DNA from 2 places in the Kitasatospora sp. NPDC086801 genome. Region 2 is predicted to be linked to the other one. Evidence: predicted binding sites of a transcription regulator. Region 2 holds the regulator's gene; the other holds the start of a gene.

Region 1 (15,022 bases), on a different contig from region 2:
GGCGGGCCGCCACGCGGCGGGCGCCCCGGGCGCGCCGGTGACGGCGCTGGCGGTGGCGCAGGCGCTGCCCGCGGTGTGGCGGGCGGTGCGGGAGGCGTAGCCGGGGCGTCGGCCGACGGGCGGGGCGGGAGGCGCGGCCGGGGCGGAACCGATCGGTCCTCCGTGGGCGTCCGGAACAGGGTGACGAGCGGTTCGCCGCAGGTCGGCGCGGTTCCGGGGGCCCGGGCACCGCGCCGCCGCACCGACGGGCCGTTCGGCGAGGACTCCGGGATGTCTGGGAGACTGACCCTGATGACAACTGCGAACACGACCGGCACGGCCACCCTGACCGACGGCGCACGGGCCGAGGCGACCATCGACTTGGCCGCCCTGCGCGGCAACCTCGCCGCGCTGCGCGAGCGCGTCGGCAGCTCGGCGGTGATGCTCGCGGTCAAGGCGGACGCCTATGGCCACGGCGCCGTCGAGTGCGCCCGCGAGGCGGTCGCGAACGGGGTCGGCTGGCTCGGCTGCGCGACGCCCGAGGAGGCGCTGGCGCTGCGGGCCGCGGGCATCCGCCCGGAGCAGGCCCGCGTCCTGTGCTGGCTGTGGACGCCGGGCGGGCCGTGGCGGGAGGCGCTGCGCGCGGACGTCGATGTCTCGGTGAGCGGTCAGTGGGCGCTGGACGAACTGCTGCCGGCCGTCCGGGAGACCGGCATCCCGGCCCGGGTGCACCTGAAGGCGGACACCGGTCTGGGCCGCAACGGCTGCCAGCCGCACGACTGGCCGCACCTGGTGGCCGCCGCCCGCCGCGCCGAGGCCGAGGGGCTGCTGACCGTGGTCGGTGTCTGGTCGCACTTCGCCGCCGCCGACGAGCCGGGCCACCCGTCGATCCAGGCCCAGCTGGACTCCTTCCACGCGGCGCTGGCCGGGGCCGAGGCCGCCGGGCTGCGCCCGGAGGTGCGGCACCTGGCGAACTCGCCGGCCACCCTGCTGCTGCCGCAGTCGCACTTCGACCTGGTCCGCACCGGCCTGGCCGCGTACGGGCTGTCGCCGGTGCCGCAGGTCGGGTCGCCGGCCGACTTCGGGCTGCGCCCGGTGATGGCGCTGACCGCGCGGCTGGCGCTGGTCAAACACGTTCCGGGCGGGCACGGGGTCAGCTACGGCCACCACTACGTGACGCCGGGCCCGACCACACTGGGCCTGGTCCCGGTCGGCTACGGCGACGGCGTCCCGCGGCACGCCAGCGGCACCGGCCCGGTGCAGATCGGCGGCAAGTGGCGCACGGTCGCCGGCCGGGTGGCGATGGACCAGTTCGTCGTGGACCTGGGCGGGGACACCCCCGCGATCGGCGACGAGGTGCTGCTGTTCGGCAACGGGGAGCAGGGCGAGCCGACCGCCGAGGACTGGGGCCGGGCCTGCGGCACCATCTCGTACGAGATCGTGACCCGGATCGGCGCCCGGGTCCCGCGCCGCTACCTGGGCGGCAGCCGCACCGAGGGTCCGGACGCATGACGGAGGGACCGGCCGAGAGTGGCCCGGCCGCGGCGGTGGCCAAGGCGGTCGGCGCGGCCGGCGCGGCCTCCGGGGTGAGCCGGGCCGGCGTGATCGGGATCTCGGTCGGCGTGCTGGCGGCCGGGGCGGCCGCCGGGGTGGCGATCGAGCGGCTGACCGTCGGCCGGGCGACCCGCCGCCGGGCCCGGGACGAGCTGGACGCCGAGGCCCCGTACGGCTCGCTGCGCGGGCGCCCGCGGACGGTGGCCGCGCCGGACGGCACCGAGCTGTACGTCGAACTGGACGGCACCGGGTCCGAGCCGGACGGCGACACCCCCGGCGCCGAGCCGCTGACCGTGGTGTTCTGCCACGGCTACTGCCTCAACCAGGACAGCTGGCACTTCCAGCGGGCCGCGCTGCGCGAGGGCCTGCGGCTGGTCTTCTGGGACCAGCGCAGCCACGGCCGCTCCGAGCGCTCCCGCTCCTACCTGGCCGGCGAGCCGGCCAGCATCGACCAGCTGGGAGGCGACCTCAAGGCGGTGATCGACGCCGTCGCGCCGACCGGGCCGCTGGTGCTGGTGGGTCACTCGATGGGCGGCATGACGGTGATGGCGCTGGCCGACCAGCACCCGGAGCTGTTCCGGGAGCGGGTCGCCGGGGTGGCGCTGATCGGCACGCTGGCGGGGGACTGGAACGAGGTCAGCCTCGGGCTGCCGTCGGCCGGCGCGAAGCTGTTCAAGAAGGTCGCGCCCGGGGTGATGCGGGTGCTGGGCCGTCAGGTCGAGCTGGTGGAGGCGACCAGGCGGCTGGGTGCGGACGTCACCGCCGTCTTCTACCGGAGGTTCTCCTTCGGCGGGAGGGACGTCGACCCGGGCGTGGTGCGGTTCGCCGAGCAACTGCTGGACGCCACCCCGATCGACGTGGTCGCCGAGTTCTACCCGGTGTTCGGCACCCACGAGAAGTACGCGGCGCTCGCCGCCCTGCGCGGCCTGCCGACGCTGGTGCTGGCCGGTACGAAGGACCTGCTGACGCCGTCGGCGCACAGCGAGGCGATGGCCGAGCGGCTGTCCGGCGCGGAGCTGGTCCTGGTGGAGGGCGCCGGGCACCTGGTGATGCTGGAGCGCCCGGAGTTGGTCGACCACGAGCTGGTGGCGCTGCTGCGCCGGGCCGCCGACTTCGCCGCCGCCGCGCCGCCCCCGGCGGTCCTGGACGGCCCCTGACCCCGCCCGGCGCGCGCCGGGTCGGCGATGTGGCACGGTAGCGGGGGCGGCCGGCGGTCGGCGCGCCGGTACGGACCGAAGGGCAAGACACGCGCATGGGCTCGCACGCCACTCTCACCGTCCCCACCCCGGAGCGGATGGGCCGGCTCGGCCGGGAGCTGGCCGCACTGCTGCGGCCCGGGGACCTGGTGCTGCTCTCCGGTGAACTGGGGGCGGGGAAGACCACGCTGACCCGGGGCCTGGGGGAGGGGCTGGGGGTCCGCGGGGCGGTGACCTCGCCGACCTTCGTGATCGCCCGGGTGCACCCGTCGCTGGTCGGCGGCCCGGCGCTGGTGCACGTGGACGCGTACCGGCTCGGCGGGGACCTGGACGAGATGGAGGACCTCGACCTGGACGTCTCGCTGCCGGAGTCGGTGGTCGTGGTCGAGTGGGGCGAGGGCAAGGTCGAGCGGCTGTCCGAGGACCGGCTGGAGGTGCGGATCGAGCGCGCTCTCGGCGACACCGCCGACGAGGACGACCTGGACCCGCGCCGGGTGGTGCTGACCGGCGTCGGCCCGCGCTGGGCGGGTGTCGCGCTGGAGGCGCTCGGCTGAGGCGCGCACCCGGGCCGTGCGCCGTTTTTGCCGACAGGCTGTCGGGAAGTGTTGCGGGCGGGGTGCCGGGCGTGGTGGGATGGGTGCTGCGGTTAGGTCTGCCTAACTAGGGAGGCGCCATGTCGAGCACCACCCCCGCCCCGAAGCGCGCCGGGCACGGCGCCGGGGCCGGAGAGTCCGCCCGCCGCGCCCAGGGGGCGCCGATGCGGGCACTGCTGGCCGCCTGTGCGGCCGCCGAGGCGGTGTCCACCCCGCCCGAGCCGGAGCCCCGGCGGGCCGAGGAGCCGGAGCCGGGCACGCCCCGCGCGGCCTGACCCGCCTCAGGCGACCACGACCACCTTGGTGCCGTTCGGCGCGAAGTCCCAGAGCAGCTGGCCCTCGGGGCGGCCGCTGCGGATGCCGCCGGTCTTGGCGTTCGAGTCGGCGGTCGGGGTGGCGCCGTCCACGGCGGCGCTGAAACCGAACACCACGCCGTTCTGCTGCGCGAAGCGCACCACGTGCTCGATCTGCCGACCGTCCGTCCCGGTGGTCGACGGGGTGCGGCTGTAGACCGAGTAGCTGCCCGGGGCCGGCTCGACCGAGCCCGGGGTGACCGCGAAGCCGGGCGCGACCTGCGGGCTCTTCTTCGGGTCGACCAGCCAGACGTAGTGGCTGCCGATCGAGTAGACCACCCGCGTCCCGCTGCCCGAGGTGGCCGGCAGCGGCGGGACCGTCGGGGTGGCCGAGGCGCTCGGCGTCGCGGAGGCGGCCGGCCCGCTGGACGTCGTGGTGCTGGCGACCGGCTTGGCGCCGCCCGCCCGGTCCTGAGCGCCGTTGGCCTGGAAGGCCAGCAGGCTCACCACCGCCAGGGCCCCCAGGGTCAGCCCCGTGACCACCACACCAGGACCCATCTTCGCCACGTGCCGCTCCCGCCGCCGTCCCTTTACGTACGGCCCCATCGTGCCAGGTTCGCCCGGCCGGGTCGCGGCGCCCCGGATGTGTGTTCCCGGGTGGCACGCCCGGCCGATCAGCCGGTCGGCCCAACGTCGGTCTAACCTTGACCCGTGCTGCTGCTCGCGTTCGACACCGCTACCCCCGCCGTCACCGCCGCCGTCCACGACGGCACGGCCGTCCTCGCCGAGACCCACCAGGTCGACGCCCGGCGCCACGGCGAACTGCTCCTGCCCGCGATCGACCAGGTCCTGCGGGCGGCCGGCGTCGACAAGCATCGGCTCACCGGCATCGCGGTGGGCGTCGGTCCGGGCCCGTACACCGGCCTGCGGGTCGGCCTGGTGACCGCCGCCGCGCTCGGCCACGCCCTCGGGCTGCCGGTGCACGGCGTCTGCACCCTGGACGCGATCGCCCACCAGGCCCGTGCCGAAGGCCTGGCCGGGCAGCCGTTCACGGTGGCCACCGACGCGCGCCGCAAGGAGGTCTACTGGGCCTCCTACGACGCCGACGGCCACCGCACCGAGGGCCCCGGCGTGGACCGCCCCGCCGAGCTGGCCCCGCCGTCGCGGTCGGTCGGCGCCGGCGCGCTGCTCTACCCCGAGAGCTTCCCCGGTGCGCACGGCCCCGCGCACGTGTCGGCCGGCGCCCTGGCGAGCTTCGCCGCCGCCGAGCTGGCGGCCGGCCGCCAGCTGCTGCCGAACGTCCCGCTGTACCTGCGCCGTCCGGACGCCCAGGTCCCCGCGGGCTACAAGGCGGTGCTCCCGGCGTGAAGCACGGCACCACCCTGCGCCCGATGCGCTGGTGGGACATCGCGCCGGTGATGGAGCTGGAGCTGCGGCTCTTCCCCGAGGACGCCTGGTCCACCGGGATGTACTGGTCCGAGCTGGCCGAGACCCACCCCGGCGGCACCCGCCACTACACCGTCGCCACCGGCGCGGACGGCGCCATCGTCGGCTACGCCGGGCTGATGGCGATCGCCGGCGAGGGCGACGTCCAGACCATCGCCGTCGACCAGCGCCACCAGGGCGCCGGCCTCGGCGCGGCGCTGCTCACCGACCTGATCCGGGAGGCCGCCCGGCGCGGCTGCGCCGAACTGCTGCTGGAGGTGCGGGTGGACAACCCGCGCGCCCAGCAGCTGTACGAGCGCTTCGGCTTCCACCCGGTGGGCATCCGGCGCGGCTACTACCAGCCCGCCAACGTCGACGCGCTGGTGATGCGCCTCGACCACCCCAGCACTGACCCGAAGGACCTTAAGGACACCCGCCATGGCTGACGAACCGCTCGTCCTCGGCATCGAGACCTCCTGCGACGAGACCGGCGTCGGCATCGTGCGCGGCACCACGCTGCTGGCCGACGCGGTCGCCTCCAGCGTCAACGACCACGCCCGCTTCGGCGGCGTCGTTCCGGAGATCGCCAGCCGCGCCCACCTGGAGGCGATGGTCCCGACCATTCAGCGCGCCCTGGACACCGCCGGTGTCAAGGCGAGCGACCTGGACGGCATCGCCGTCACCGCCGGCCCCGGCCTGGCCGGCGCGCTGCTCGTCGGCGTCAGCGCCGCCAAGGCGTACGCCTGGGCGCTGGACAAGCCGCTGTACGGGGTCAACCACCTCGCCTCGCACATCTGCGTCGACCAGCTGGAGCACGGCCGGCTGCCCTCGCCGACGATGGCGCTGCTGGTCTCCGGCGGGCACTCCTCGCTGCTGCTCAGCGAGGACATCACCAGCGACGTCCGCCCGCTCGGCGCGACCATCGACGACGCGGCCGGCGAGGCCTTCGACAAGGTCGCCCGGGTGCTCGGCCTGGGCTTCCCGGGCGGCCCGGTGGTCGACCGCACCGCCCGCGAGGGCGACCGCAAGGCGATCGCCTTCCCGCGCGGCCTGAGCGGCCGCAACGACCCCGCGTACGACTTCTCCTTCTCCGGCCTGAAGACCGCCGTCGCCCGCTGGGTGGAGGCCAAGCGCCGGGCCGGCGAGGAGGTGCCGATCGCCGACGTGGCGGCGTCCTTCCAGGAGGCCGTCACCGACGTGCTTACCCGCAAGGCCGTCAAGGCGTGCAAGGACAACGGCGTCGACCACCTGATGATCGGCGGCGGGGTGGCCGCCAACTCGCGGCTGCGCGAGATGGCCCAGCAGCGCTGCGACCGGGCCGGCATCCGGTTGCGGGTGCCCCGGCCGGGCCTGTGCACCGACAACGGCGCGATGGTGGCCGCGCTGGGCTCCGAGATGGTGTGGCGCGACCGCACGCCGTCCGCGCTCGACCTGTCCGCCGACTCCTCGCTGCCGGTGACCGAGGCGCACGTGCCGGCCGCGGACGTCCGGCACGGCGACGTCCACGGCCAGGCGTACCAGGCCCTCACCGGTGGCGCCGAGTGACCGTCGCCGCGATGTGGGAGGCCCGCGCCGTCGCCGGCCGTGGGGCCGAACTCGCCTCCTGGGTACGGGAGGTGGCGCTGCCGTCGGTGCGCGGCTCGGCCGGGCTGGTCCGCACCGAGCTGCTCGGCGCGCCCGGCGAACGCGTGCTGCTGATCACCTGGTGGACCGGCGAGCCGGTGCCGGTCGCCGACCCGCCGGCCGACCTGCTCGGCCGCCCGGTGCACCGCTGGTCCTTCACCAGCGAGCACGTCGAATAGGCACTGTCCGGGAACCGCCACCCCGACCGCTACCGTGCATAGCTGAGAAGAAGCTGGACGGGAACCGGGAGCGCGCTGCGGTGAACAGGGACGGTCGGAGCAGGACCAGGACGTACGCGGTGGGGGCGCTGGCCCTGCTGGCCCTGGCCACCGGATGCGGCGACAACGGGGGCGGCGCCGCTCCGGCGGCGGCCGGCGGCAGCTCGGCGGCCACCCCCCAGCCCACCGGCGGCGGCGCCGTGCCGACCAGCCCGACCGGCACGCCCACCACCCCGGCCCCGGCCGGCGGGGACGCGGCGGCCTGGGCGAAGTGGAACCTCAAACCGCTGGCGCCGGCTCCCGCGCCGCCCGCGGACAAGCCCATCAAGCTCGAACGGACCGGCCCCGTACCGGTGTTCAGCGATGTGAAGACGAGCGACAAGGTCGTCTTCATCACCATCGACGACGGTGCCGAGAAGGACCCGAAGTTCGTTGAGATGCTGACCGAGCTCAAGGTGCCGATCTCGATGTTCCTGACCCGGGACATCGTCAAGAACGACTACGGCTACTTCAAGCCGCTCCAGGCGCTCGGCAACCACATCCAGAACCACACCGTGGACCACCCGGTGATGAGCAAGATCCCGGCGGAGAAGCAGAAGTCCGAGATCTGCGACGCGCAGTCCGCGCTCACCCAGCAGTACGGCACCGCCCCGTTGCTGTTCCGCCCGCCCTTCGGGGACGGCGCCAACACCCCGACGCTGAACAACTCGGTCCAGCAGTGCGGTCCGCGCGCGATGGTGCTCTGGCGCGAGTCGATGCAGATCCACGACATGCAGTACCAGGCGGCGGACAAGAAGCTGAAGTCCGGCGACATCATCCTGGCGCACTTCCGCGGCCCGAAGGAGCTCAAGGGCGCCACGATGACCCAGATGTTCGGCGACCTGCTGGCCCGGATCCAGGAGCAGGGCTTCTCGGTGGCCCGGTTGGAGGACTACATCCAGGCGCCCGCCTCGTAGTCCGGGCGCCCGCCGCGCAGCCGCCTCAGACGGGCCGGCCGAGCATCATCAGCGGCCCGTTGTCGGTGCGGCTGAGGATCACCGTGACGGCGTTCGGCCCGGAGGGCTTGAGCTGGCGGCGCAGCTCCTCCGGGGTGATCGCCATCCCGCGCTTCTTGATCACCACCGTGCCGACCCCGCGCTCGCGCAGCAGCGCCTTCAGCCGCTTGATGTGGAACGGCAGCACGTCGGTGAGCTCGAAGGCGTGCGCGTACGGGGTGGCCACCAGCTCGTCCGAGGTCAGGTAGGCGATCTTCGGGTCGATCAGCCGGCCGCCCACCTGCTCGGCCACCTCGGCCACCAGGTGGGCCCGGATCACCGCGCCGTCCGGCTCGTACAGGTAGCGCCCGACCGGGCCGGCCGGCGGGTCGGGCAGGTCGCCGCCGGTGAGGCTGGCGGCCTGCGGCAGCAGGGTGGCGCGGTGCGGGCGGGCGGCCCCGGTGCCGAACCAGAGCACCGCCTCCTTCACGTCGCCGTGGTCGGAGACCCACTCCGCCTCGGCGTCGGCCGGGACGGCCTCGTGCGGGATGCCCGGGGCCACCTTCAGCGCGCCGATCGGGGTCCGGCGGCCGGCCTCGATCGCCCAGGAGAGCGGCGGGGCGTACGCCTCCGGGTCGAACACCCGGCCGCGCGCCGTCCGCCGCGCCGGGTCGGTGAACACCGCGTCGTAGCCGGTGACGTCCACCTCGGCGACGTCTGCGCAGCGCACCTCGACCAGGTCGGCCAGGCCCAGCGCGGCCGCGTTGGCGGCGGTGGCGGCGCAGGCCGCCGGGTCCTTGTCGACGGCCAGCACCTCGATCCCGGCCCGGGCCAGCGCCAGCACGTCCCCGCCGATGCCGCAGCACAGGTCGGCCAGCCGGCGGACGCCCAGCCCGGCGAAGCGGCGCGCCCGCCACTCGGCCACGCTGCGCCGGGTGGACTGCTCGACGCCGTTGGGCGTGAAGTACATCAGGTCGGCGTCCGCCCCGAACTTCGCCCGCGCCCGCTGCCGCAGCCGGGCCTGCCCGAACGCCGCCGACACCAGCTCGGCCGGGTGCTCCCGCCGCAGCCTGGTGGCCAGTGCCAGCTCCTCCTCGGGCGTGAACTCGCGCAGCTCGGCGAGCAGGGCCTGGCCCTCGGGGGTCAGCAGGGGCTGGAGGTTCTCGGTGTCCACGGGGCCATTCTGGCGGGTCGGCGGCCCCGTCCGGCCCGCCGGTGCCGGCGCGGACGGGCCGGGTCGCGACTCACGGCGGGAGCCCGCCCGGGGGCGGGGCGGTCGCACAGGAGTGCGGCCACGCGCCCGCGGTTGCGGGATGCCCGGGCGCGCCGTTGGCACTCTGGTTGACTGAGTGCTAACACCGGCCTATGGTCGTCCTTGGCACTCCCCACTGGGGGAGTGCTAACGCGAAGACGTGTGCCTGACCCCCGCGACGGCAGGCCCACAGGTTCGCTCCTACCCGTTAGAAACCCCGTAATCTCCGAAGGGGAGCTCGGACGTGACCACCAGCAGCAAGGTTGCCATCAAGCCGCTTGAGGACCGCATTGTGGTCCAGCCGCTCGACGCCGAGACCACCACGGCCTCCGGCCTGGTTATCCCGGACACCGCCAAGGAGAAGCCCCAGGAGGGCGTCGTCCTGGCCGTCGGCCCGGGCCGCTTCGAGGACGGCCAGCGTCTGCCGCTCGACGTCGCCGTCGGTGACATCGTCCTGTACTCGAAGTACGGCGGCACCGAGGTGAAGTACCAGGGCGAGGAGTACCTGGTTCTTTCCGCTCGCGACGTTCTCGCCATCATCGAGAAGTAAGTCGTTCCGACCCGCCCCGGATCCGTGTCCCAAGTGACAGGGGCCCGGGGCGTGGTTGTTGGTTCACGTAGTCCGGCGGCCGGTGGGTCGGCCGCAGCCCCGAGGGAATAGGGAACATGGCGAAGATCCTGCAGTTCGACGAGGACGCCCGCCGCTCGCTGGAGCGCGGTGTCAACAAGCTGGCCGACACCGTCAAGGTGACCATCGGCCCCAAGGGCCGCAACGTCGTCATCGACAAGAAGTTCGGCGCCCCGACCATCACCAACGACGGTGTCACCATCGCCCGTGAGGTCGAGCTGGACGACCCGTACGAGAACCTTGGCGCGCAGCTCGTCAAGGAGGTCGCCACCAAGACCAACGACGTCGCGGGCGACGGCACCACCACCGCCACCGTGCTGGCCCAGGCCCTGGTCAACGAGGGTCTGCGCAACGTCGCCGCCGGTGCCGGCCCGGCCGCCCTGAAGAAGGGCATCGACAAGGCCGTCGCCGCCGTCTCCGAGCACCTGCTCTCGGTGGCCCGCGAGATCGAGGGCAAGGACGACGTCGCCGCCGTCGCGTCCCTCTCCGCCCAGGACACCCAGGTCGGCGAGCTGATCGCCGAGGCGATCGACAAGGTCGGCAAGGACGGTGTCATCACCGTCGAGGAGTCGAACACCTTCGGCGTGGAGCTGGACTTCACCGAGGGCATGCAGTTCGACAAGGGCTACCTGTCGCCGTACTTCGTCACCGACGCGGAGCGGCAGGAGGCGGTCCTGGAGGACCCGTACATCCTGATCAACCAGGGCAAGATCTCCTCCATCCAGGAGCTGCTGCCGCTGCTGGAGAAGATCCTCCAGGGCGGTGCCTCCCGGCCGCTGCTGATCATCGCCGAGGACGTCGACGGCGAGGCGCTGTCCACCCTCGTGGTGAACAAGATCCGCGGCACCTTCAACGCGGTCGCCGTCAAGGCCCCGGGCTTCGGCGACCGCCGCAAGGCGATCCTCGGCGACCTGGCCACCCTGACCGGCGGCACGGTCATCTCCGAGGAGGTCGGCCTCAAGCTCGACCAGGTCGGCGTGGACGTGCTGGGCACCGCCCGCCGCGTGACCATCACCAAGGACGAGACCACCGTCGTCGACGGTGCCGGTGACGCCGAGGCCGTGGCCGGCCGCGTCGCCCAGATCAAGGGTGAGATCGCCGCCACCGACTCCGACTGGGACCGCGAGAAGCTGCAGGAGCGCCTGGCCAAGCTGGCCGGCGGCGTCTGCGTCATCAAGGTCGGCGCCGCCACCGAGGTGGAGCTGAAGGAGCGCAAGCACCGCCTGGAGGACGCCATCTCGGCGACCCGCGCCGCGGTCGAGGAGGGCATCGTCGCCGGTGGTGGCGCCTCCCTGGTGCACGCCGCCAAGGTGCTGGACGGCGGCCTGGGCCTGGAGGGTGACGAGGCGACCGGTGTCGCGGTGGTCCGCAAGGCGCTGCACGAGCCGCTGCGCTGGATCGCCCAGAACGCCGGCCTGGAGGGCTACGTCATCACCTCCAAGGTCGCCGAGCTGGAGCCCGGCCAGGGCTTCAACGCGGCCACCGGCGAGTACGGCGACCTGGTGAAGGCCGGCGTCATCGACCCGGTCAAGGTCACCCGTTCCGCCCTGGAGAACGCGGCCTCGATCGCCTCCCTGCTGCTCACCACCGAGACCCTCGTGGTGGAGAAGAAGGAGGAGGAGGCCGACGGCGGTCACGGCCACTCCCACGGTCACGGCCACTCGCACTGACGCCTGACGGTCGATCGGAGGCCCGGTCCGCGCCCCTCGGGGTGTGGCCGGGCCTCCGGCGTGTCCGGCGTTTGAGGCTTCAATCATCAGCAGAATTTTGCCATTGGCAAAGATTGCCTTATAACTGAGGCATGATCGAGGCCCGTCACCTGCGCGTCCTGCGTGCCGTCGCCCGCACCGGCTCCTTCTCCGCCGCCGCCCGCGAGCTGGGCTGTACGCAGCCCGCCATCAGTCAGCAGATGAAGGCCCTGGAGAAGTCGGTGGACACCCCGCTGGTGGTCCGCTCCGGCCGGGGCATGCAGCTCAGCGAGGCGGGGCGGGTCCTGCTCAAGCATGCCACCGGGATCCTGGCCGGGCTCTCCGCCGCCGAGGAGGAGATCGCCGCGATCGCCGGGCTGCGGGCCGGGCGGGTGCGGCTGGTCTCCTTCCCGACCGCGAGTTCCACCCTGGTGCCGCCCGCGGTCGCCCGGCTGCGGGACAGCCATCCGGGGGTGCGCGTGTCGCTGGTCGAGGCGGAGCCGCCGGAGTCGCTGGCGATGCTGCGCGGCGGCGAGTGCGAGATCGCGCTGGCCTTCCGCTACCCGCAGTCCGACGGCGGCGCCGCGCTGCCGGCGCCCGCGCACGGGACGCCGCGCGAGGCGCGGGCCGAGGCCAACCTGGAGGCGCAGCAGCTGAGCGCCGGCTCCGACTGGTCCGATCTGGTGGTCACCCCGCTGCTGGACGACCCGCTGGTGGGCCTGCTGCCCGCCGCGCACCGGCTGGCGGGGCGGGACAGGCCGGTGGAGCTGGCCGAGCTGGCGGGGGAGCAGTGGATCGCCGGCTGCCCGCAGTGCCGGGGGCACCTGGTGGAGCTGTGCGCGGGGGCGGGTTTCGAGCCCCGGATCGACTTCGCGACCGACGACTATCCGGCGGTGGTCGGCCTGGTGGCGGCCGGGCTGGGGGTGGCGGTGCTGCCCCGGCTGGCGCTGGAGTCGGTGCGCCCGGACGGGGTGTCGACGGTGCCGGTGCGGACGGCTGCGGGGGCGCCGGCGCTGCGGCAGGTGGTCGCGCTGACCCTGCCGGATCTGGCCGAGGTGCCGGCCGTGGCGCTGATGCTGGAGCGGCTGGCGGGGTCTGCCGGCCGCTGACCTCTGGGGCGCGAGGGGCCTGAGGGCCCCGAACGGGGCTCGGACAGCCTGAGGCGCCACGAAGAAACGTTTCTTCACGGCGCGCCGTGGAGGCGGGGCTAGCGCTGTGCGACCGCCGGCGGGGTCAGCGGGACCTCCACCAGCCGGTGCCGCGAGCGCCCCAGCATCTCCTCGCGCTCGTCCTCGGTCATCCCGCCCCAGACGCCGTACGGCTCGCGGACCGCCAGCGCGTGCGCCGCGCACTCGGTGATCACCGGGCAGCGCATGCAGACCTCCTTGGCACTGGCCTCGCGTGAACTCCGCGCGGCCCCGCGTTCGCCCTCGGGGTGGAAGAAGAGCGAGCTGTCCACGCCACGGCAGGCTGCGGAGAGCTGCCAGTCCCAGAGGTCCGCGTTGGGACCGGGGAGGCGGGAGAAATCTGCCATGGCTCATTCCCTTCAGAGGCTCGTCGGCCGTGGGCCGGCGCTCAGCGGGCTGCTGCTGGGCGGCGCGGCGGGGCGTCGATGCACTGGTGTGGACACCTGGAAATATGACTTACGGCAACTCCATGGACAAGTCACCCACAGAGTGGCACAACAGTCAATGACCATACGAAAGCTATAAAAACGGGCAAAGTGGGCAAGGGGTTCGGCGGGCGCGGGCGTGGCATTCGGGTGGCCGACGGGCGCGCGACGCTCCGCATCGGTGTGCGGGTCGTGCGCCGACCGCGCGCGAGCTGGGCAAAAGTGCGGCGTGTGCACCGCGATGCGGCTGATCGGTAATGGGTTGGCCACGTACAGTGGTGGAGATGGCCCCGAAGGCCGTAACTCATTCGAGTGACGGTCGTTGGAAGTGCGGAGGCGGTTAGCGGGCGCCGGACGTCGGGAACGATCGCGGGGAATTTGAGGCGATCAGCACGGACTCTGTCGCCGATCGGCCGTGTCGGAGAGGTTCGTACCAGCCAGGAGGCTCAACGTGACGCGGATCAGCTGCGGAGGACGACGGTCATGACTTCCGTTCTCGTTTGCGACGATTCCCCGCTCGCCCGCGAGGCGCTTCGCCGCGCGGTCGCGACCGTACCCGGTGTGGACCGGGTCACCACCGCGACGAACGGGGAGGAGGTCCTCCGCCGCTGGGTGGCCGACCGCTCCGATCTCGTTCTGATGGACGTCCGGATGCCCGGCCTCGGCGGGGTCGAGACGGTCCGGCGGCTGCTGTCCGCCGATCCGGGCGCGCGGATCATCATGCTCACCGTCGCCGAGGACCTCGACGGGGTCGCGCTCGCGGTGGCCGCGGGCGCCCGCGGGTACCTGCACAAGGACGCCTCGCGCGCCGAACTGCGGGCCACCGTCACCCAGGCCCTCGCCGACCCGACCTGGCGGCTCGCCCCCCGCCGGCTGCGCAGCCCCGACATGGGCGCGGCGCCCACGTTGACGGCGCGTGAGATCCAGGTGCTGGAGGGCATGAGCCACGGTCGCAGCAACGCCGAGATCGGCCGCGAGCTGTTCCTGTCCGAGGACACCGTCAAGACCCACGCCCGACGGCTGTTCAAGAAGCTCGGGGCCTCCGACCGCGCGCACGCGGTGGCGCTGGGTTTCCGCTGGGGCCTGGTCCGCTGACCGCCGGTGCCGCCGCCGGCTGCGGTGCGCCGCCGGCGGTTCCCGGGACGGACGCCGTCCGGGCGTGTGACGTTACGGTCCCGAGGTTGCACCATGGAGGAGTGGAGCACCTCGGGGACCAGCGGACAGGCACTGCGGCGAACCACACGGCCGCAGGACACTCGGCGAACGGCGCGAAGGACGGGACCACCGACGGCGGCGGGGCGGGAGGCGGCACGGTGCAGGAGGGGCCGGTGGTGCGCGGCGGCACGCCGTACGGTGCCGCAGCGCATAACGTTCCGGTGCACAACTCCGGACGCGGTGCCGCGTTTTCCCGATCGACCAGGCACCATGGACCGATGCGTGACGACGTCGCCGGTGCGGCCTGCCAGGCGGACCCGGTGGAGGCCGAGCCCTCCGACCCGGGCGGCGATCCGTCGTACGCCGACCCCGACGGCCCCGGTGCGGCGCCCGGCCCCGGCCGACCGCCGGTGCTCGGCACGGGCGGTTCCCCCCTGGTGGGCGAACTCGTCGCGGCCGCCGTCCGCGGTGAGGGCCCGGCCATCGACGCCCTGCTCGCCTACGTCCATCCGCTGGCGCTGCGCTACTGTCGCGGCCGGCTGGTCCGGCTGCCCGGCGGTGCCCGGCACCACGTGGACGACGTCGCGCAGGAGGTCTGCGTCGCGGTGCTGTGCGCGCTGCCCCGGTACAAGGACCAGGGGCGGCCGTTCGAGGCCTTCGTCTACGGCATCGCCGCGCACAAGATCGCCGATCTGCAGCGGGCCGCGATGCGCGGGCCCGGTTCGACCGTCGTCCCGCAGGACGACCTGCCGGAGGTGCCGGACGAGGCGCTCGGCCCGGAGGAGCAGGCGCTGCTGAGCAGCGACGCGGCCTGGGCCAAGGAACTGCTCTC
Region 2 (15,022 bases):
GGTACGGCGGCGGCCTCCTCGCCGTCCGCCTTCCTGCCGCGCGGCTCGTCCTCCTCCGCGCCGAGCGGGCGCCCGGCCCGCTGCGGTCCGAACGGGGACGGCGTGTCGGCGGCCAGCGTGATCAGGTACGGGCGGCAGCCGTTGGGGAACGACAGGTCGAAGACGTGCGAGTCGTAGACCGGGTCGAAGTTGCGCACCGACAGGAACGCCAGGTAGCGGCCGTCCGCGGTGAAGGCCGGCGAGGTGTCGATGAAGCGCTGCTGGGTGACCTCCCCGACCGTCCGGGTGGCCAGGTCGGCCAGCACGATCTGGCGCAGCGAGTACGGGCCCAGCCGGTGCGCCGGCCGCGACCAGGCCAGCCAGGCCGAGTCCGGGCTGAAGGCCAGCCCGCTGACCTCGCCGTCGGTGCTGCGGTCCAGCTCGTGCACGGTGCCGTCGGCGAGCGCGACCAGCAGGACCCGGCCGTCGTGCACGCCGAGCGCGGCCTGCGCGCCGTCCGGGGACACCGCCAGGGAGTTGACCCGGCCGATCCGCCCGGCGGCCAGCCGGCGACGCTCGGCGCCCTGGACGTCGGGGGCGAACTCCAGGGCGTCCTCGCCCTCGGCGTCGGACACCCACAGCACGCCCTGGGCGCCGTCCTCGCCCGGCACCACCCGGGCCAGCCGCCCGCGCACCCCCGGCGTCTCGTCCAGCACCCGGGCCGGGCCCTCCCGGTGGGTCAGCCAGTGCACGTCGCCGCGCACCACCACGGCGCCGGCCCGGCCGGTGCGGTCGGGGGCGGCGGACTCCAGCCAGTGCGCGGCGTGCACCGGGCGGGGGCGGCGGCCGCTGCGCGGGCCGGCCAGCCGGATGTCGAGGCGGCGGGGCGCGGCTCCCGCCAGGTCCTCCAGCAGCCAGATGTCGCCGGCCCGGTGGAAGACCACCCGGGTGCCGTCGGTGGTGGCGTTGCGGGCGTAGAAGCCGTCCGGGTCCGTGGTGTGGCGGCGCAGGTCGGAGCCGTCCGGGCGGCTGGAGTACAGCTCGCCGACGCCCTCGTGGTCGGAGAGGAAGGCGATCCTGCCTCCTGGCAGGAGGGGGCCGGCCACCCACAGCGGAGAGTCGAGCTGGCCGTCCAACTCCTCGTGGACGCGGACGAATTCGTCCCGGCCGATCCACAACTTGCCCGCCCGGCCGCCCCGGTAGCGCTTCCACCAGGCCGGTTCGCGGTTGTTGACGGTGCCCAGCAGCACGCGGTCGCCGCCCGGCTCGAAGGCGAGCCCGCCGATCGGCCCGTACGGCAGCCGCACCGACTCGCCGCCGTCCAGCGGCACGGCGTGCGCCCAGCTGCGGCGCAGGGTCGCCTCGCCGGCGGTGGTGAGGGCGATCGGGCGCCCGTCGGCCGTCCAGCCCCGCACCTCGGTCTGGTCGCTGCCCCAGTGGGTGAGCCGCCGGGACGGGCCGCCGTCCACCGGCACCACGTGCACCTCGGGCGCGCCGTCCCGGGTGGAGGTGAAGGCGATGTGCCGCCCGTCGGGGGCGAACCGGGGGTGGTGGACCGGCAGGTGATCGGCCGTCAGCCGCCAGGCCCGGCCGCCGTCCAGCGGGGCCAGCCAGACGTCGTCCTCGGCGACGAAGGTGACCAGGTCACCGTGCAGATGGGGATGGCGCAGGTAGGCGCCCGCAGAGGTGCTCAGGGGTTCCGTCACGCGGTCAGCGTAGGCACGTACGCGCACGACGCGCGCCGGTTTCCGCAGACTCCGGCCCCACCGGCGGGCGCGGCCCGATCCACGGGAAGTGCCCTACGACCAGCGGCCGGTGCGCCCCAGCAGCAGGGCGCCGGCGGCCACCCCGGCGGTGGAGGTGCGCAGCACCGAGGGGCCCAGCCGGTACGGTCCGGCGCCCGCCTCGGCGAAGGCGGCCAGCTCCTCCGGGGAGACCCCGCCCTCCGGGCCGACCACCAGCACCACGTCCCCGGCCCCGGGCAGCGCGGCCAGCGCCAGCGGCTCGGCGCCCTCCTCGTGCAGCACGGCGGCGAACGCGGCCCCGGCCAGGAGCGGCGCCAGCTGCCGGGTGGTCGCCGGCTCGCGCACCTCGGGGAAGCGCAGCCGACGGGACTGCTTGCCCGCCTCCCGGGCGGTGGCCCGCCACTTGGCGAGCGCCTTGGCGCCCCGGTCGCCCTTCCACTGCGTGATGCAGCGCGAGGCGGCCCACGGGACGATCACGTCCACGCCGACCTCGGTCATGGTCTCCACCGCGAGCTCGCCGCGGTCACCCTTGGGCAGCGCCTGGACGACGACGATCCGCGGTACCGGCTCGGGCTCCCGGCGGACGGCGGCCACCGTGACGTCGATCGCGTCCTTGCCGAGCACCGCGGCGACCGTCCCGTCCACCCCGAGGCCCAGCCCGTCGGCGAGGGTCACCGCCTCGCCCGCCGCCAGCCGCTTCACCGCGGCCGCGTGCCGCCCCTCCGGCCCGTCGAGGCGCACCACGGAGCCGGGCGTGGCAGCGGCGATCCGCTCGGTCTCGACGACGAAGACGGGGGCGGTCATGCGGGGAACCTCCGGGGGTGGGAGCGGATCGGGAACGCGAAAGGGGTGCCGGGGCAGGACCCCGGCACCCCCGCGCGGACGGCCCGGACAGGCCTAGGGCGGGTCTGACAATTCCCGCCGGGCACGCGACGCCGCGCGCTGATCCGACGCGAATTGTCAGACCCGCCCTGGGGGCCTATCGGCCGTTGAACGCGTCCTTGAGGCGCGAGAACAGGCCCTGCTGGCCCGGCGCGAACTGGCCGGACGGCCGCTCCTCACCGCGCAGCACCGCGAGCCGGCGCAGCAGGTCCTCCTGCTCGGCGTCGAGCTTGCTGGGCGTCTGCACCTCGACATGCACTATCAGGTCGCCCCGGCCGCCCCCGCGCAGGTGCGTGATGCCGCGGCCGTGCAGCGGGATCGACTGCCCGGACTGGGTGCCGGGCCGGATGTCGACCTCCTCCAGCCCGTCCAGGGTCTGCAGCGGCACCTGGGTGCCCAGGGACGCCGCCGTCATCGGGATGGTGACGGTGCAGTGCAGGTCGTCCCCGCGCCGCTGGAAGACGGTGTGGGTGGTCTCGGCGATCTCGACGTACAGGTCGCCGGCCGGGCCGCCGCCGGGGCCGACCTCGCCCTCGCCGGCCAGCTGGATCCGGGTGCCGTTGTCGACACCGGCCGGGATCTTGACGGTCAGGGTGCGCCGGGCGCGGACCCGACCGTCGCCGGCGCACTCCGGGCACGGGGTCGGCACGACGGTGCCGAAGCCCTGGCACTGCGGGCAGGGGCGGGAGGTCATGACCTGGCCCAGGAACGACCGGGTGACCTGGGAGACCTCGCCCTTGCCGCGACACATGTCGCAGGTCTGCGCGGAGGTGCCAGGGGCCGCGCCCTCGCCGCTGCACGTGGTGCAGGTGACGGCGGTGTCGACCTGGAGTTCCTTGGTGGTGCCGAAGGCGGCCTCCTCCAGGGTGATCTCCAGCCGGATCATGGCGTCCTGGCCGCGGCGGGTGCGCGAGCGCGGGCCGCGCTGGCCGGCCGCGGCGCCGAAGAAGGCGTCCATGATGTCGGAGAAGCCGAAGCCCGCCGCGCCCGCGCCGAAGCCGCCCGCGCCCCCGCCACCCGGCGAGAGCGGGTCGCCGCCGAGGTCGTAGACCTGGCGCTTCTGTGGGTCGGAGAGCACCTCGTAGGCGGCGTTGATCTCCTTGAAGCGCTCCTGCGTCTTCGGGTCCGGATTGACGTCCGGGTGCAGTTCGCGTGCCAGGCGCCGGAAGGCCTTCTTGATCTCGTCCTGCCCCGCATCCCGTCGGACGCCGAGTACCGCGTAGTAGTCCGTGGCCACCAAATGCTCCGCTTGTTCCGCCTGTAGTAGTGCTGCGACTGGACACCGCCGCCGGAGGTCCGACGGCGGCCTGTGCTACGACTCGGCCAGGATCTGACCCACGTACCGCGCCACCGCACGCACCGCCCCCATTGTGCCCGGATAGTCCATCCGGGTCGGACCGATCACACCCAGTTTGGCCACGCTCTCGTCGCCCGAACCGTAACCGACCGACACCACCGAGGTGGAATTCAGCCCCTCGTAGGCGATCTCCCGCCCGATCCGGACCGTCATCGCGGCGTCCGCCGTCTCACCCAGGAGGCGGAGCAGGACGACCTGCTCCTCCAGGGCTTCCAGCACCGGCTGGATGGTCAGGGGGAAGTCGTGCCCGAAGCGGGTCAGATTGGCCGTGCCGGCCAGCATGATCCGCTCCTCGTTCTGTTCGGCGAGCGCTTCGAACAGCGTCGCCAGGACCGTGCTGACGGTCGGGCGGTCCGGCTGCTCGAAACCCGCCGGGAGCTCCTCCAGGAACCCCGGCACGTCCGGCAGCCGCTGGCCGACGGCCCGCACGTTGATCCGGGCCCGCAGGTCCGCCAGGACCGTCTCGCCGACCGGGCCCGGGCAGTCCACCATCCGCTGCTCGACCCGGCCGGTGTTGGTGATCAGGACCAGCATCACCTTGGTCGGGGCCAGCGCCACCAGCTCGATGTGCCGGACCGTGGACCGCGACAGCGAGGGGTACTGCACCACCGCGACCTGCCGGGTGAGCTGGGCGAGCAGCCGCACCGTCCGCATGACCACGTCGTCCAGGTCGACGGCGCCGTCCAGGAAGTGCCGGATCGCCCGGCGCTCGGGGGCGCTCATCGGCTTGACCTCGGCGAGCTTGTCGACGAACAGGCGGTACCCCTTGTCGGTGGGGATGCGCCCGGCGCTGGTGTGCGGCTGGTGGATGTAGCCCTCCTCCTCCAGCGCCGCCATGTCGTTGCGGACGGTCGCCGGGGAGACTCCGAGGTTGTGCCGCTCCACCAGGGCCTTGGAACCGACCGGCTCCTCGGTGCCCACGTAGTCCTGGACGATCGCGCGGAGCACGGCGAGCTTGCGGTCGTCCAGCTGGCGAACCTCACCGGCCATGGGGCACACACCTCCGTCTTCGCACGTTGTCCGTTCGTGTCACGCATGCTGCTGCCCGCTCCGGGACGACCCCGGCTCCGGCACCCGCTTTGGCACTCTGAACGTGCGAGTGCCAAAACCGTACCTGCCAGTGTAAGGCCCGGGCCCAACGGCAGGAACGGCCCGGCCGGAGTGATCCTGCCCGCAGTTCCCGGCGCGGGGGTGGTGCCGTGGGGCCGTCCGGGTGGCAGCATCGAAGACGACGGCGAATGGAGGAGCAAGCAATGTCGAGCTCGGGCCAGCACACCCGTTTCGCGCCCGACCGCGGTCTGACCGGCCGCATGGTCGTGACGATGTTCGTGATCGGGCTGCTGTACGTCGGTTTCACCGGTCTGCTGATCGTGCTGCTGCGCGGCGCCTGGCCACTGATCGTCCTGATCTCCGGCGGGCTGTTCGTGGCCCAGTTCTGGTTCAGCGACAAGATCACCGAACGGGCGATGGGCGCCCACCAGGTGACCCCTGAGCAGTACCCGCAACTGCACGGCACCATCGACCGGCTCTGCGCGCTGGCCGACATGCCCAAACCCCGGGTGGCGGTCGCCGACAACGACATGCCGAACGCCTTCGCCACCGGCCGCAACCCGCAGAACGCCGTGGTGTGCGTCACCACCGGCCTGCTGCGCCGGCTGGAACCCGAGGAACTGGAGGGCGTCCTCGCCCACGAGCTGTCCCACGTCGCCCACCGGGACGTCGCGGTGATGACCATCGCCGGCTTCCTCGGCGTCCTCGCCGGGGCCATGACCCGGATCGCCGTGTACGGCGGATTCATGGGCGGCAACCGCAACAGCAACGACCAGAACGCGGCGATCGCCGCCCTGATCATCCCGCTGGTGTCGATGGTCGTCTACGCCATCAGCTTCCTGCTCACCCGGCTCCTCTCCCGCTACCGGGAACTCGCCGCCGACCGCGCCGCCGCCCAGCTCACCGGCCGGCCCAGCGCCCTCGCCTCCGCGCTCACCAAGGTCACCGGCCAGATCGCCGCCATCCCCAGCAAGGACCTGCGCCAGGCGCAGCCCTACAACGCCTTCTACTTCGCCCCCGCGCTGAGCGCCCGGGAGACCGCCTCGCAGCTGTTCTCCACCCACCCGACGCTGGAGAAGCGGCTGGAGCAGCTGGCGAAGATCTCCGAGCAGCTCGGCCGCTGACGCCCCGCCCGCTGCCGCCCTCCTACGGCCCTCCCCCCAGCCCTCCTCCAGCCCTCCCGACTCCCTCCCGACTCCCTCCTCCGAAAGGATCGCCGTGGGAATCCTGGACACCCTGTTCGGGCGCACCAAGCCCGTCAAGCCCGACCTCGACCAGTTGTTCGGCGTCCCGTCCGCCGCCCTCACCCTGGAGGCCGCGGCCGGGTTCACCCCCACCGGGCTCGGCTCGGTCTGCTTCGCCGCCGTCGAGGGCGCGGCCTTCGTCCAGGTCGAACAGCAGGTGCGGGCGCTGCTCGACGCCGACACCGAACGCGGCGGCGTCCCGGTGGAGGCCTCCAAGGACGGCTACGGCTACTCCTGGCTGCTCGCCCGGCACACCCCCGAGGAGCTGCCGGAGCTGGTCAACGACCTGCACGCGGTCAACAGCGAGCTGGAGGCGAACGGCTTCGGGCCGCAGCTGCTCTGCTCGCTGGTCGGCTTCCGCAACCCGGAGGGGCAGCCGCTGGCCCTGGTCTACCTCTACAAACGCGGCACCTTCTACCCCTTCGCTCCGATGCCCGGCGGCGGGGAGCGGCGCAACAGCCCGCTGGAGCTCCAGGTCAACGCGATGCTGGGGAACGACCTGCGGCTGGAGAAGGACCTCACCCGCTGGTTCCCGGTCTGGGGCGCGCCGGGCCTCTGACGGTCCGTCCGTATAGTCGCTTTCATGCACAGCCGCCAGTACGGACCCGACCTGACCCCGCCGTGGAAGAAGCAGTCGCCCGCCCCGGAGGTGAGCGCCGAACGGGACCTGGTGGTGGAGGAGGCCGCCACCGGCTTCTGCGGCGCGGTGGTGCGCTGCGAGAAGACGGCCGAGGGCTTCACCGTCACCCTGGAGGACCGCTTCGGCAAGCACCGGGTGTTCCCGCTGGTGCCGCGCGGCTTCCTGCTGGAGGGCCGGACGGTCACCCTGGTGCGCCCGGCCGGTCCCGCGCCCGCCCGCGCGCCGGGCCGCACCGCCTCCGGCTCGGTCGCCGTCCCCGGCGCCCGGGCCCGGGTCGCCCGCGAGTCGCGGATCTACGTCGAGGGCCGGCACGACGCCGAACTGGTCGAGCGGGTCTGGGGCGACGACCTGCGGATCGAGGGCGTGGTCGTCGAGTACCTGGAGGGCGTGGACGACCTGCCCGCGATCGTCGCCGACTTCGCCCCCGGCCCGGGGCGGCGCCTCGGCGTCCTGGTCGACCACCTGCTCCCCGGCACCAAGGAGCACCGCATCGCCGCCCAGGTCACCGGCGACGCCGTCCTGGTCGTCGGCCACCCCTACATCGACATCTGGCAGGCCGTGAAGCCCGCCTCCGTCGGCATCCCCGGCTGGCCCGCCGTCCCGCGCGGCGAGGAGTGGAAGGAGGGCGTCTGCCGCCGCCTCGGCTGGCCGGTGAACACCCCCGCCGCCTGGAAGCGGATCCTCTCCACGGTGGACAGCTACAAGGACCTGGAGCCGGAACTGCTGGGCAAGGTCGAGGAGTTGATCGACTTCGTGACGGTTCCGGAGTGAGGCCGATCAGACGTACTGCTGAAAGTCCGTGGTGTCCAGATCGATCTCAAGCAGGCTGACGGGGACGGGCTCGCCGAACTTGCTGGTCCGCTCGGACATGTACCTCGGGAGGCCGGACCCGGGATCCCTACCCAACTCGGTCAGCAGCACGCAGACCCCCTTGATCGGGTCCACGATCAGGTACGCGGGGACGGAGCCCTCGGCGTAGAGCTCCCGCTTGGTCCGGTAATCACGATCGACACTGGTCTTCGACACCACCTCGACCACCAGGGTGACGGCGGGCGACGGCAGCAGTCGTCCGTGCTCCTGGACCGCCCCGCGTTCGAAGACGACCAGGTCTGGCTGGGGTTCGCTCGCCTGGCCGGGGATCCCCAGGTCCTGGGTCGTGAGTGGACGCCACCGACCGTACGGAAGCTGGTGCTGAATCGCCAGGACGATGAGATTGTGGACCATGTCAGGCCCCGCCATCATCACGATTTCCCCCCTGATGAGTTCGGCCTTGATGCCCTCCGGCACCTCCAGGTTCTCGAAGATCCCGGTCATCCGATCATCGATGGCGGTCATCGCACGCTCCCTCCGACGGCTGACACCCACGTTAACGAATGTCAGTCCACCAGGTCACGTACGACCGCGTCGGCGAGCAGCCGGCCCTGGAGGGTGAGGACGGCGCGGCCCTGGGCGTACGGCTCGGCGGCGAGGAGGCCGTCGGCGAGGTGGCGGGCGGCGGCGTGGCGGCCGGTGTCGGTGAGGAGGGTGAGCGGGATGCCCTCGGCGAGGCGCAGTTCGAGCAGGATGCGCTCGACCCGGCGGTCCTCCTCGGCGAGGACCTCGCGGCCCTGGGCGGGGGTGCGGCCCTCGGCGAGGGCCTGGGCGTAGGCGGCGGGGTGCTTGGCGTTCCACCAGCGGACGCCGCCGACGTGGCTGTGCGCGCCGGGGCCTGCGCCCCACCAGTCGGCGCCGGTCCAGTACAGCTCGTTGTGGCGGCAGCGGCCCTCCGGGGTGGTGGCCCAGTTGGAGACCTCGTACCAGGTGTAGCCGGCGGCGCTGAGGGCCTGTTCGGCGATGAGGTAGCGGTCGGCGTGCACGTCGTCGTCGATCATCGGCAGTTCGCCGCGCTTGACCCGGGCGGCGAGCTTGGTGCCGTCCTCGACGATCAGGGAGTACGCGGAGACGTGGTCGGGCCCGGCGCCGATGGCGGCGTCCAGGGAGGCGCGCCAGTCGCCGTCGGACTCGCCGGGGGTGCCGTAGATGAGGTCCAGGTTGACGTGGTCGAAGCCGGCGGCACGGGCCTCGGCGACGCAGGCCTCGGGGCGGCCCGGGGTGTGGTGGCGGTCGAGCAGCTTCAGGACGTGCGGGCGGGCGCTCTGCATGCCGAAGGAGACCCGGTTGTAGCCGCCCTCGCGCAGTTCGGCCAGGTAGGCCGGGTCGACGGACTCCGGGTTGGCCTCGGTGGTGACCTCGGCGCCCTCGGCGAGCCCGAACTCCTCGCGCAGCGCGGCGAGCATCTTCACCAGGTCACGGGCGGGCAGCAGGGTGGGGGTGCCGCCGCCGAGGAAGACGGTCTGCACCGGCAGGTCGACCGGGCCGAGGACCCGGCGGGCCAGCCGGATCTCGGCGACCACGTTGTCCGCGTAGGTCTCCTGGGAGGCGACGGCCCCGGAGGAGCGCAGCTCGGTGGCGGTGTAGGTGTTGAAGTCGCAGTAGCCGCAGCGGCTGGCGCAGTACGGCACGTGCAGGTAGAAACCGAACGGCCGCTGCCCGAGACCGGCGCGGGCGGATGCGGGCAGGGAACCGTCGGACGGCACCGGTTCGCCGTCGGGGAGTGCGGAGGGCATGACCCCATTGTCCCGTACGGCTCACCCGAACCGGTGAGCCGTACGGGAGCGGGGCCGATCAGGCCTCGTTGGCGCCCGCGTACATCGCGGTGACAGCGTCCGCGTAGGTCCGCTCGACCACCGGGCGCTTGATCTTCAGGCTCGGGGTGAGCTCCCCGTGCTCGATGTCGAGATCGCGCGGCAGCAGGTGGAACTTCTTGATCGTCTGCCAGCGCTGGAGGTCGGCGTTGAGTCGCTTGACGAAGCCCTCGATCAGCTGGTGCACCTGCGGGTCGGCGGCCACCTCGGCGTAGGACTTGCCCTTCAGCCCGTGCTCGGCGGCCCACGGCATGATGACCGACTCGTCCAGGCCGATCAGCGCGGTGCAGAAGTTGCGGCCGTTGCCGATCACGAGGATGTTGCTGACGAACGGGCAGACCGCCTTGAACCTGCCCTCGACCTCGCTGGGCGCGACGTACTTGCCGCCGGAGGTCTTGAACAGGTCCTTCTTGCGGTCGGTGATCCGCAGGAAGCCGTCGGGGCCGAGCTCACCGATGTCCTCGGTGTGGAACCAGCCGTCGGCCTCCAGTACCTCGGCGGTCTTCTCGGGCAGGTCGTGGTAGCCGCGCATGACGCCGGGGCCGCGCAGCAGGATCTCGCCGTCCTCGGCGATCCGGACCTCGGTGCCGGGCAGCGGGCGGCCCACGGTGCCGATCCGGATGTCCTCCTCGCGGTTGACGCAGGAGCCGGCGCTCGTCTCGCTGAGGCCGTAGCCCTCCAGGATCGGCACGCCGGCGCCGAGGAAGAAGTAGCCGATCTCGGGCGCGAGCGCGGCGCTGCCGGAGACGGCGCCGCGCAGCCGGCCGCCGAAGGCCGCGCGGATCTTGGCGTAGACCAGCTTGTCGGCCAGGCCGTGCTGGAGCCTGAGGCCCAGCGGAACGGTGCCGGCGCCGGTGGCGATCCGGCTCTCCTGGACGGCCCGGGCGTGCTCGCGGGCGACCTTGGCGGCCCACCGGAAGATCTTGTACTTGGCACCGCCCTCAGCCCGGGCCCGGCCGGCGATGCCGTTGTAGACCTTCTCGAAGATGCGCGGCGCCGAGGCCATCACGGTCGGCCGGATGACCGGCAGGTTGTGGATGATCCGGTCGACCCGGCCGTCCACGGCCATCACGTGGCCGGTGGCGATCTGGCCGGAGATCAGCGTCTTGCCGAACACGTGCGACAGCGGCAGCCACATGAACTGGACGTCGTCGGAGCGCAGCAGTCCGCTGGCCTCCTGGGCCCGGGCCTCGTACGCCCAGCAGTCGTGCACCAGGCGCACGCCCTTGGGGCGGCCGGTGGTGCCGGAGGTGTAGATCAGGGTGGCCAGTTGCTCCTTGTCGAGCGCGGCGACGGCCTTCTCGACCGCGTCCGGGTGCTGGTCCAGGTACTCGGCGCCGCGCTGCTCCAGTTCGACGAGGGTGAGCACGGTGAGGCCGTTCAGGCCGTCGGCCCCGGGGGCACCGGCCTCGGAGTCGGCAGTCTCGGCGGTGCCGGCCTCGGCGGTGCCGGCCTCGGGGGCGTCGAAGAGGATGACGGTCCGCAGCTCGGGCAGGTGGCCGAGTTGGTCGACGGCCTTGGCGAGTTGGGCGGCGTTCTCCGCGAACAGCGCCCTGGAACCGGAGTTGGAGAGGATGAACGCGGTCTCGTCGGCGTTGGTGCTGGGATAGACGGTCGTGGTGGCGGCACCCGCGCACATGTTCCCGAGGTCGGCGATGATCCATTCGAGCCGGGTCGAGGAGGCCAGCGCGACCCGGTCCTCCGGCTGGATGCCGAGCGCCATCAGGCCGGCGGCCACCGCCTTGACCCGGGCCGCGGTCTGCGCCCAGGTGAGCGAGCGCCACTGCTCGGCGCCGGGGGCGCTGTCCGCGGCGTGCTCGTCGACCGGGGCGGGGTAGCGGTAGGCCTCGGCGTTCGGGGTGGCGGCGACCCGCTCCAGGAAGAGGTGGGCGACGGAGGCGGGACGCCCGGCGACCAAGTCGGCACTACCGGAGTCGATCAGGGACTGCGCGGAACTCAACGAGGACCTCCGGGGGCGGGTGGCCGTCTGAGGGATTGTCGCGGCGCCCGTGGGGGCGGTCGCCGGGCCCCCGGTCAACCCAGGCGGTACCGGCGAGTAACAAGGGGGCAATCAGCAGCCTAGGGGGAAACCGGTCATTCCGTAAGAGGGCGGGACCGGTCGGCACACCGCCGCGCCGCCGGTGCCCGCCGACGCCCCCGCGCGGGCCCCGGGTGAACCCGTGCAACCGGGCCCGCCGTACGGTTCGGCAAAGGACTGGGCAAACCTACGATCCACAGCCTGTGAATCGCCTGTACGAGTCCACCGAAGAACGAGAATTGGGATGCGAATCCACCCGTCGACGACAAGAGTGTGCCAGTGCTGATCAGACTGCTCAGGGCGTACCTGCGCCCGTACTCCCGACCGATCGCGCTGCTCGTGGCGCTCCAACTGGTGTCCACCCTGGCGGCGCTCTACCTGCCGACGCTCAACGCCGACATCATCGACGACGGCGTGGTCAAGGGCGACACCGGCTACATCCTGCAAGTGGGCGGGGTGATGATCGGCGTCACCCTGGTCCAGGCGCTCTGCTCGATCGGCGCCGTCTACTACGGCTCCCGGACGGCCATGGCCTTCGGCCGGGACGTCCGCGCCGCCGTCTTCGACCAGGTGCAGAGCTTCTCCGCCCGCGAGGTCGGCCAGTTCGGCGCCCCTTCGCTGATCACCCGGACCACCAACGACGTCCAACAGGTCCAGATGCTGGCCCTGATGAGCTTCACGCTCATGGTGGCCGCCCCGATCATGTGCGTCGGCGGCATCATCATGGCCCTCAACCAGGACGTGCCGCTGTCCGGCCTGCTGCTCGCGGTCATCCCGCTGCTCGGCGTCGTCGTGCTCCTCCTGGTCCGCGCGCTGCGCCCCAAGTTCCGCAGCATGCAGACCCGGATCGACACGGTGAACCGGGTCCTGCGCGAGCAGATCACCGGCATCCGGGTCATCCGCGCGTTCGTCAAGGACGACCACGAGCAGGCCCGCTTCGCCCAGGCCAACGGGGAGCTCACCGACACCGCCCTCCAGGTCGGCCGGCTGATGTCGTTCATGTTCCCGGCCGTGATGCTGGTCGTGAACGTCTCCAGCGTCGCCGTGCTCTGGTTCGGCGCCCACCGGATCGACAGCGGCGGCATGCAGATCGGCGCGCTCACCGCGTTCCTCTCCTACCTGATGCAGATCCTGATGAGCGTCATGATGGCCACCTTCATGTTCATGATGGTGCCGCGCGCCGAGGTCTGCGCCGAGCGCATCGAGGAGGTCCTCGGCACCTCCTCCAGCGTCGTCCCGCCCGCCGCGCCGATCACCGAGGTGCTGCGCCGCGGCAACCTGGAACTGCGCGACGTCGACTTCCGCTACCCCGGCGCCGAGGCCTCGGTGCTGCGCGGCATCGCCATCACCGCCCGCCCCGGCGAGACCACCGCCGTCATCGGCTCCACCGGCAGCGGCAAGTCCACCCTGCTCGGGCTCGTGCCCCGGCTGTTCGACGCCACCTCCGGCCAGGTCCTGCTCGACGGCGTCGACGTGCGCGAACTCGCCCCCGAGACGATCGCCGAGAGCGTCGGCCTCGTCCCGCAGAAGCCCTACCTGTTCTCCGGCACCGTCGCCAGCAACCTCCGCTACGGCCGGCCCGACGCCACCGACGAGGAGCTCTGGCACGCCCTGGAGATCGCCCAGGCCAAGGACTTCGTCCAGGAACTGGCCGAAGGCCTGGACGCCCCGATCGCCCAGGGCGGCGGCAACGTCTCCGGCGGCCAGCGCCAGCGCCTGGCCATCGCCCGGGCCCTGGTCCGCCAGCCCGACGTCTACCTGTTCGACGACTCCTTCTCGGCGCTCGACTACGCCACCGACGCCAGGCTGCGCAAGGCCCTCGCCCGCGAGACCGCCGACGCCACCGTGCTGATCGTCGCCCAGCGCGTCTCCACCATCCGCGACGCCGACCGGATCATCGTCCTCGACGAGGGCGCGGTCGTCGGCACCGGCACCCACGGCGAACTGATGGCCGACAACCCGACGTACCGGGAGATCGTGCTCTCCCAGCTCACCGAGCAGGAGGCGGCGTGACCACCCCCGGCAAGCCCGACACGGACACCGAGACCGCGGACACCAGAACTACGGACACCAGGACCACGGACACCAGGACCACGGACACGGACACCAAGACCGCAGACGCCGAGACCACGGACACCACGGACGCCGAGACCGAACTGCCCAGCGACTCGCAGGCCGCCGCCGCCCGCCGCGGCCCCGCCGGACCGGGCCGCTTCATGGGCGGCCAGGGCACCGAGAAGTCCATGGACTTCAAGGGCTCCGGCAAGCGACTGCTCGCCCTGCTGCGCCCCGAACGCAGCCTGATCTCCGGCGTGCTGGCCCTCGGCGTGCTCAGCATCGGCTGCGCCGTCACCGGCCCCAAGGTGCTCGGCAACGCCACCGACCTGATCTTCGCCGGCGTCGTCGGCGCCCGCTTCGAACCCGGCGCCTCCAAGACGCAGGTCATCGAGGGGCTGCGCGCCCACGGCGAGGGCGGCGTCGCCGACCTGCTCTCCTCGGTGGACTTCACCCCCGGCCAGAGCATGGACTTCGGCGCCATCGGCACCGTCCTGCTCTGGGTGCTGGTCATCTACCTCGCCTCCGCCCTGTTCGGCATCGTCCAGGGCCGGCTGGCCACCACGGCGATCCAGCGGGCCGGCTACCGGCTGCGCCAGGACGTCGAGGCCAAACTCGCCCGGCTGCCGCTCAGTTACTTCGACAAGCAGCCGCGCGGCGAGGTGCTCAGCCGGGTCACCAACGACATCGACAACATCAGCCAGTCCATGCAGCAGACCATGGGACAGGTCGTCAACTCGCTGCTCACCGTGGTCGGCGTGCTGGCGATGATGTTCTGGATCTCCCCGCTGCTCGCCGTGATCGCCCTGGTCTCGGTGCCGCTGTCGGTGGCCGTCGCCGCCAAGGTCGGCAAGCGGGCGCAGCCCCAGTTCGTCCAGCAGTGGAAGTCCACCGGCCAACTCAACGCGCACATCGAGGAGATGTACACCGGCCACAACCTGGTCAAGGTGTTCGGCCGCCAGCGCGAGTCCGCCGAGACCTTCCGCGAGCACAACGAGGCGCTGTACACCTCCAGCTTCCGGGCGCAGTTCATCTCCGGGATCATCCAGCCCGCGATGATGCTGATCGGCAACCTGCAGTACGTGCTGGTCGCGGTCGTCGGCGGCCTGCGGGTGGCCAGCGGCGCGCTGTCCATCGGCGACGTGCAGGCGTTCATCCAGTACTCGCGGCAGTTCAGCCAGCCGCTCACCCAGGTCGCCAGCATGGCCAACCTGGTGCAGTCCGGGGTCGCCTCCGCCGAGCGCGTCTTCGAACTGCTGGACGCCCCCGAGCAGACCCCCGACCCGGCCGTGTCCGAGCGGCCCGACACCATCCACGGCCGGGTCGCCTTCCAGGACGTGTCCTTCCG

Evidence for each region. Region 2 encodes HrcA, which represses chaperone genes, less so after heat shock. Its sites were predicted from a motif close to TTNGCACTCNGNNNNNCNGAGTGCNAA; they were not measured.
Region 1: groES (co-chaperone GroES) is a predicted target of HrcA. The motif match lies at 9,185-9,211, and genes of this name have one in related genera.

The regions. Positions count from the first base shown of each region.
Region 1 covers NZ_JBIVAX010000001.1:19,506-34,527, reverse strand. Annotated here, with positions in the region: gene ACIPLC_RS00150 (NAD(P)H-hydrate dehydratase) at 1-100, shown strand, start outside; gene alr (alanine racemase) at 292-1,491, shown strand; gene ACIPLC_RS00140 (alpha/beta fold hydrolase) at 1,488-2,690, shown strand; gene tsaE (tRNA (adenosine(37)-N6)-threonylcarbamoyltransferase complex ATPase subunit type 1 TsaE) at 2,786-3,283, shown strand; gene ACIPLC_RS00130 (hypothetical protein) at 3,403-3,597, shown strand; gene ACIPLC_RS00125 (hypothetical protein) at 3,604-4,221, opposite strand; gene tsaB (tRNA (adenosine(37)-N6)-threonylcarbamoyltransferase complex dimerization subunit type 1 TsaB) at 4,327-4,983, shown strand; gene rimI (ribosomal protein S18-alanine N-acetyltransferase) at 5,007-5,486, shown strand; gene tsaD (tRNA (adenosine(37)-N6)-threonylcarbamoyltransferase complex transferase subunit TsaD) at 5,479-6,585, shown strand; gene ACIPLC_RS00105 (hypothetical protein) at 6,582-6,842, shown strand; gene ACIPLC_RS00100 (polysaccharide deacetylase family protein) at 6,923-7,837, shown strand; gene ACIPLC_RS00095 (SAM-dependent methyltransferase) at 7,863-9,029, opposite strand; gene groES (co-chaperone GroES) at 9,352-9,657, shown strand; gene groL (chaperonin GroEL) at 9,774-11,405, shown strand; gene ACIPLC_RS00080 (LysR family transcriptional regulator) at 11,537-12,532, shown strand; gene ACIPLC_RS00075 (WhiB family transcriptional regulator) at 12,631-12,957, opposite strand; gene ACIPLC_RS00070 (response regulator transcription factor) at 13,519-14,130, shown strand; gene ACIPLC_RS00065 (sigma-70 family RNA polymerase sigma factor) at 14,469-15,022, shown strand, end outside.
Region 2 covers NZ_JBIVAX010000002.1:274,233-289,254, forward strand. Annotated here, with positions in the region: gene ACIPLC_RS04655 (PDZ domain-containing protein) at 1-1,685, opposite strand, end outside; gene ACIPLC_RS04660 (16S rRNA (uracil(1498)-N(3))-methyltransferase) at 1,779-2,528, opposite strand; gene dnaJ (molecular chaperone DnaJ) at 2,704-3,843, opposite strand; gene hrcA (heat-inducible transcriptional repressor HrcA) at 3,919-4,953, opposite strand; gene htpX (zinc metalloprotease HtpX) at 5,217-6,137, shown strand; gene ACIPLC_RS04680 (hypothetical protein) at 6,232-6,816, shown strand; gene ACIPLC_RS04685 (DUF3097 domain-containing protein) at 6,841-7,668, shown strand; gene ACIPLC_RS04690 (Uma2 family endonuclease) at 7,675-8,232, opposite strand; gene hemW (radical SAM family heme chaperone HemW) at 8,274-9,503, opposite strand; gene ACIPLC_RS04700 (AMP-dependent synthetase/ligase) at 9,562-11,541, opposite strand; gene ACIPLC_RS04705 (ABC transporter ATP-binding protein) at 11,899-13,632, shown strand; gene ACIPLC_RS04710 (ABC transporter ATP-binding protein) at 13,836-15,022, shown strand, end outside.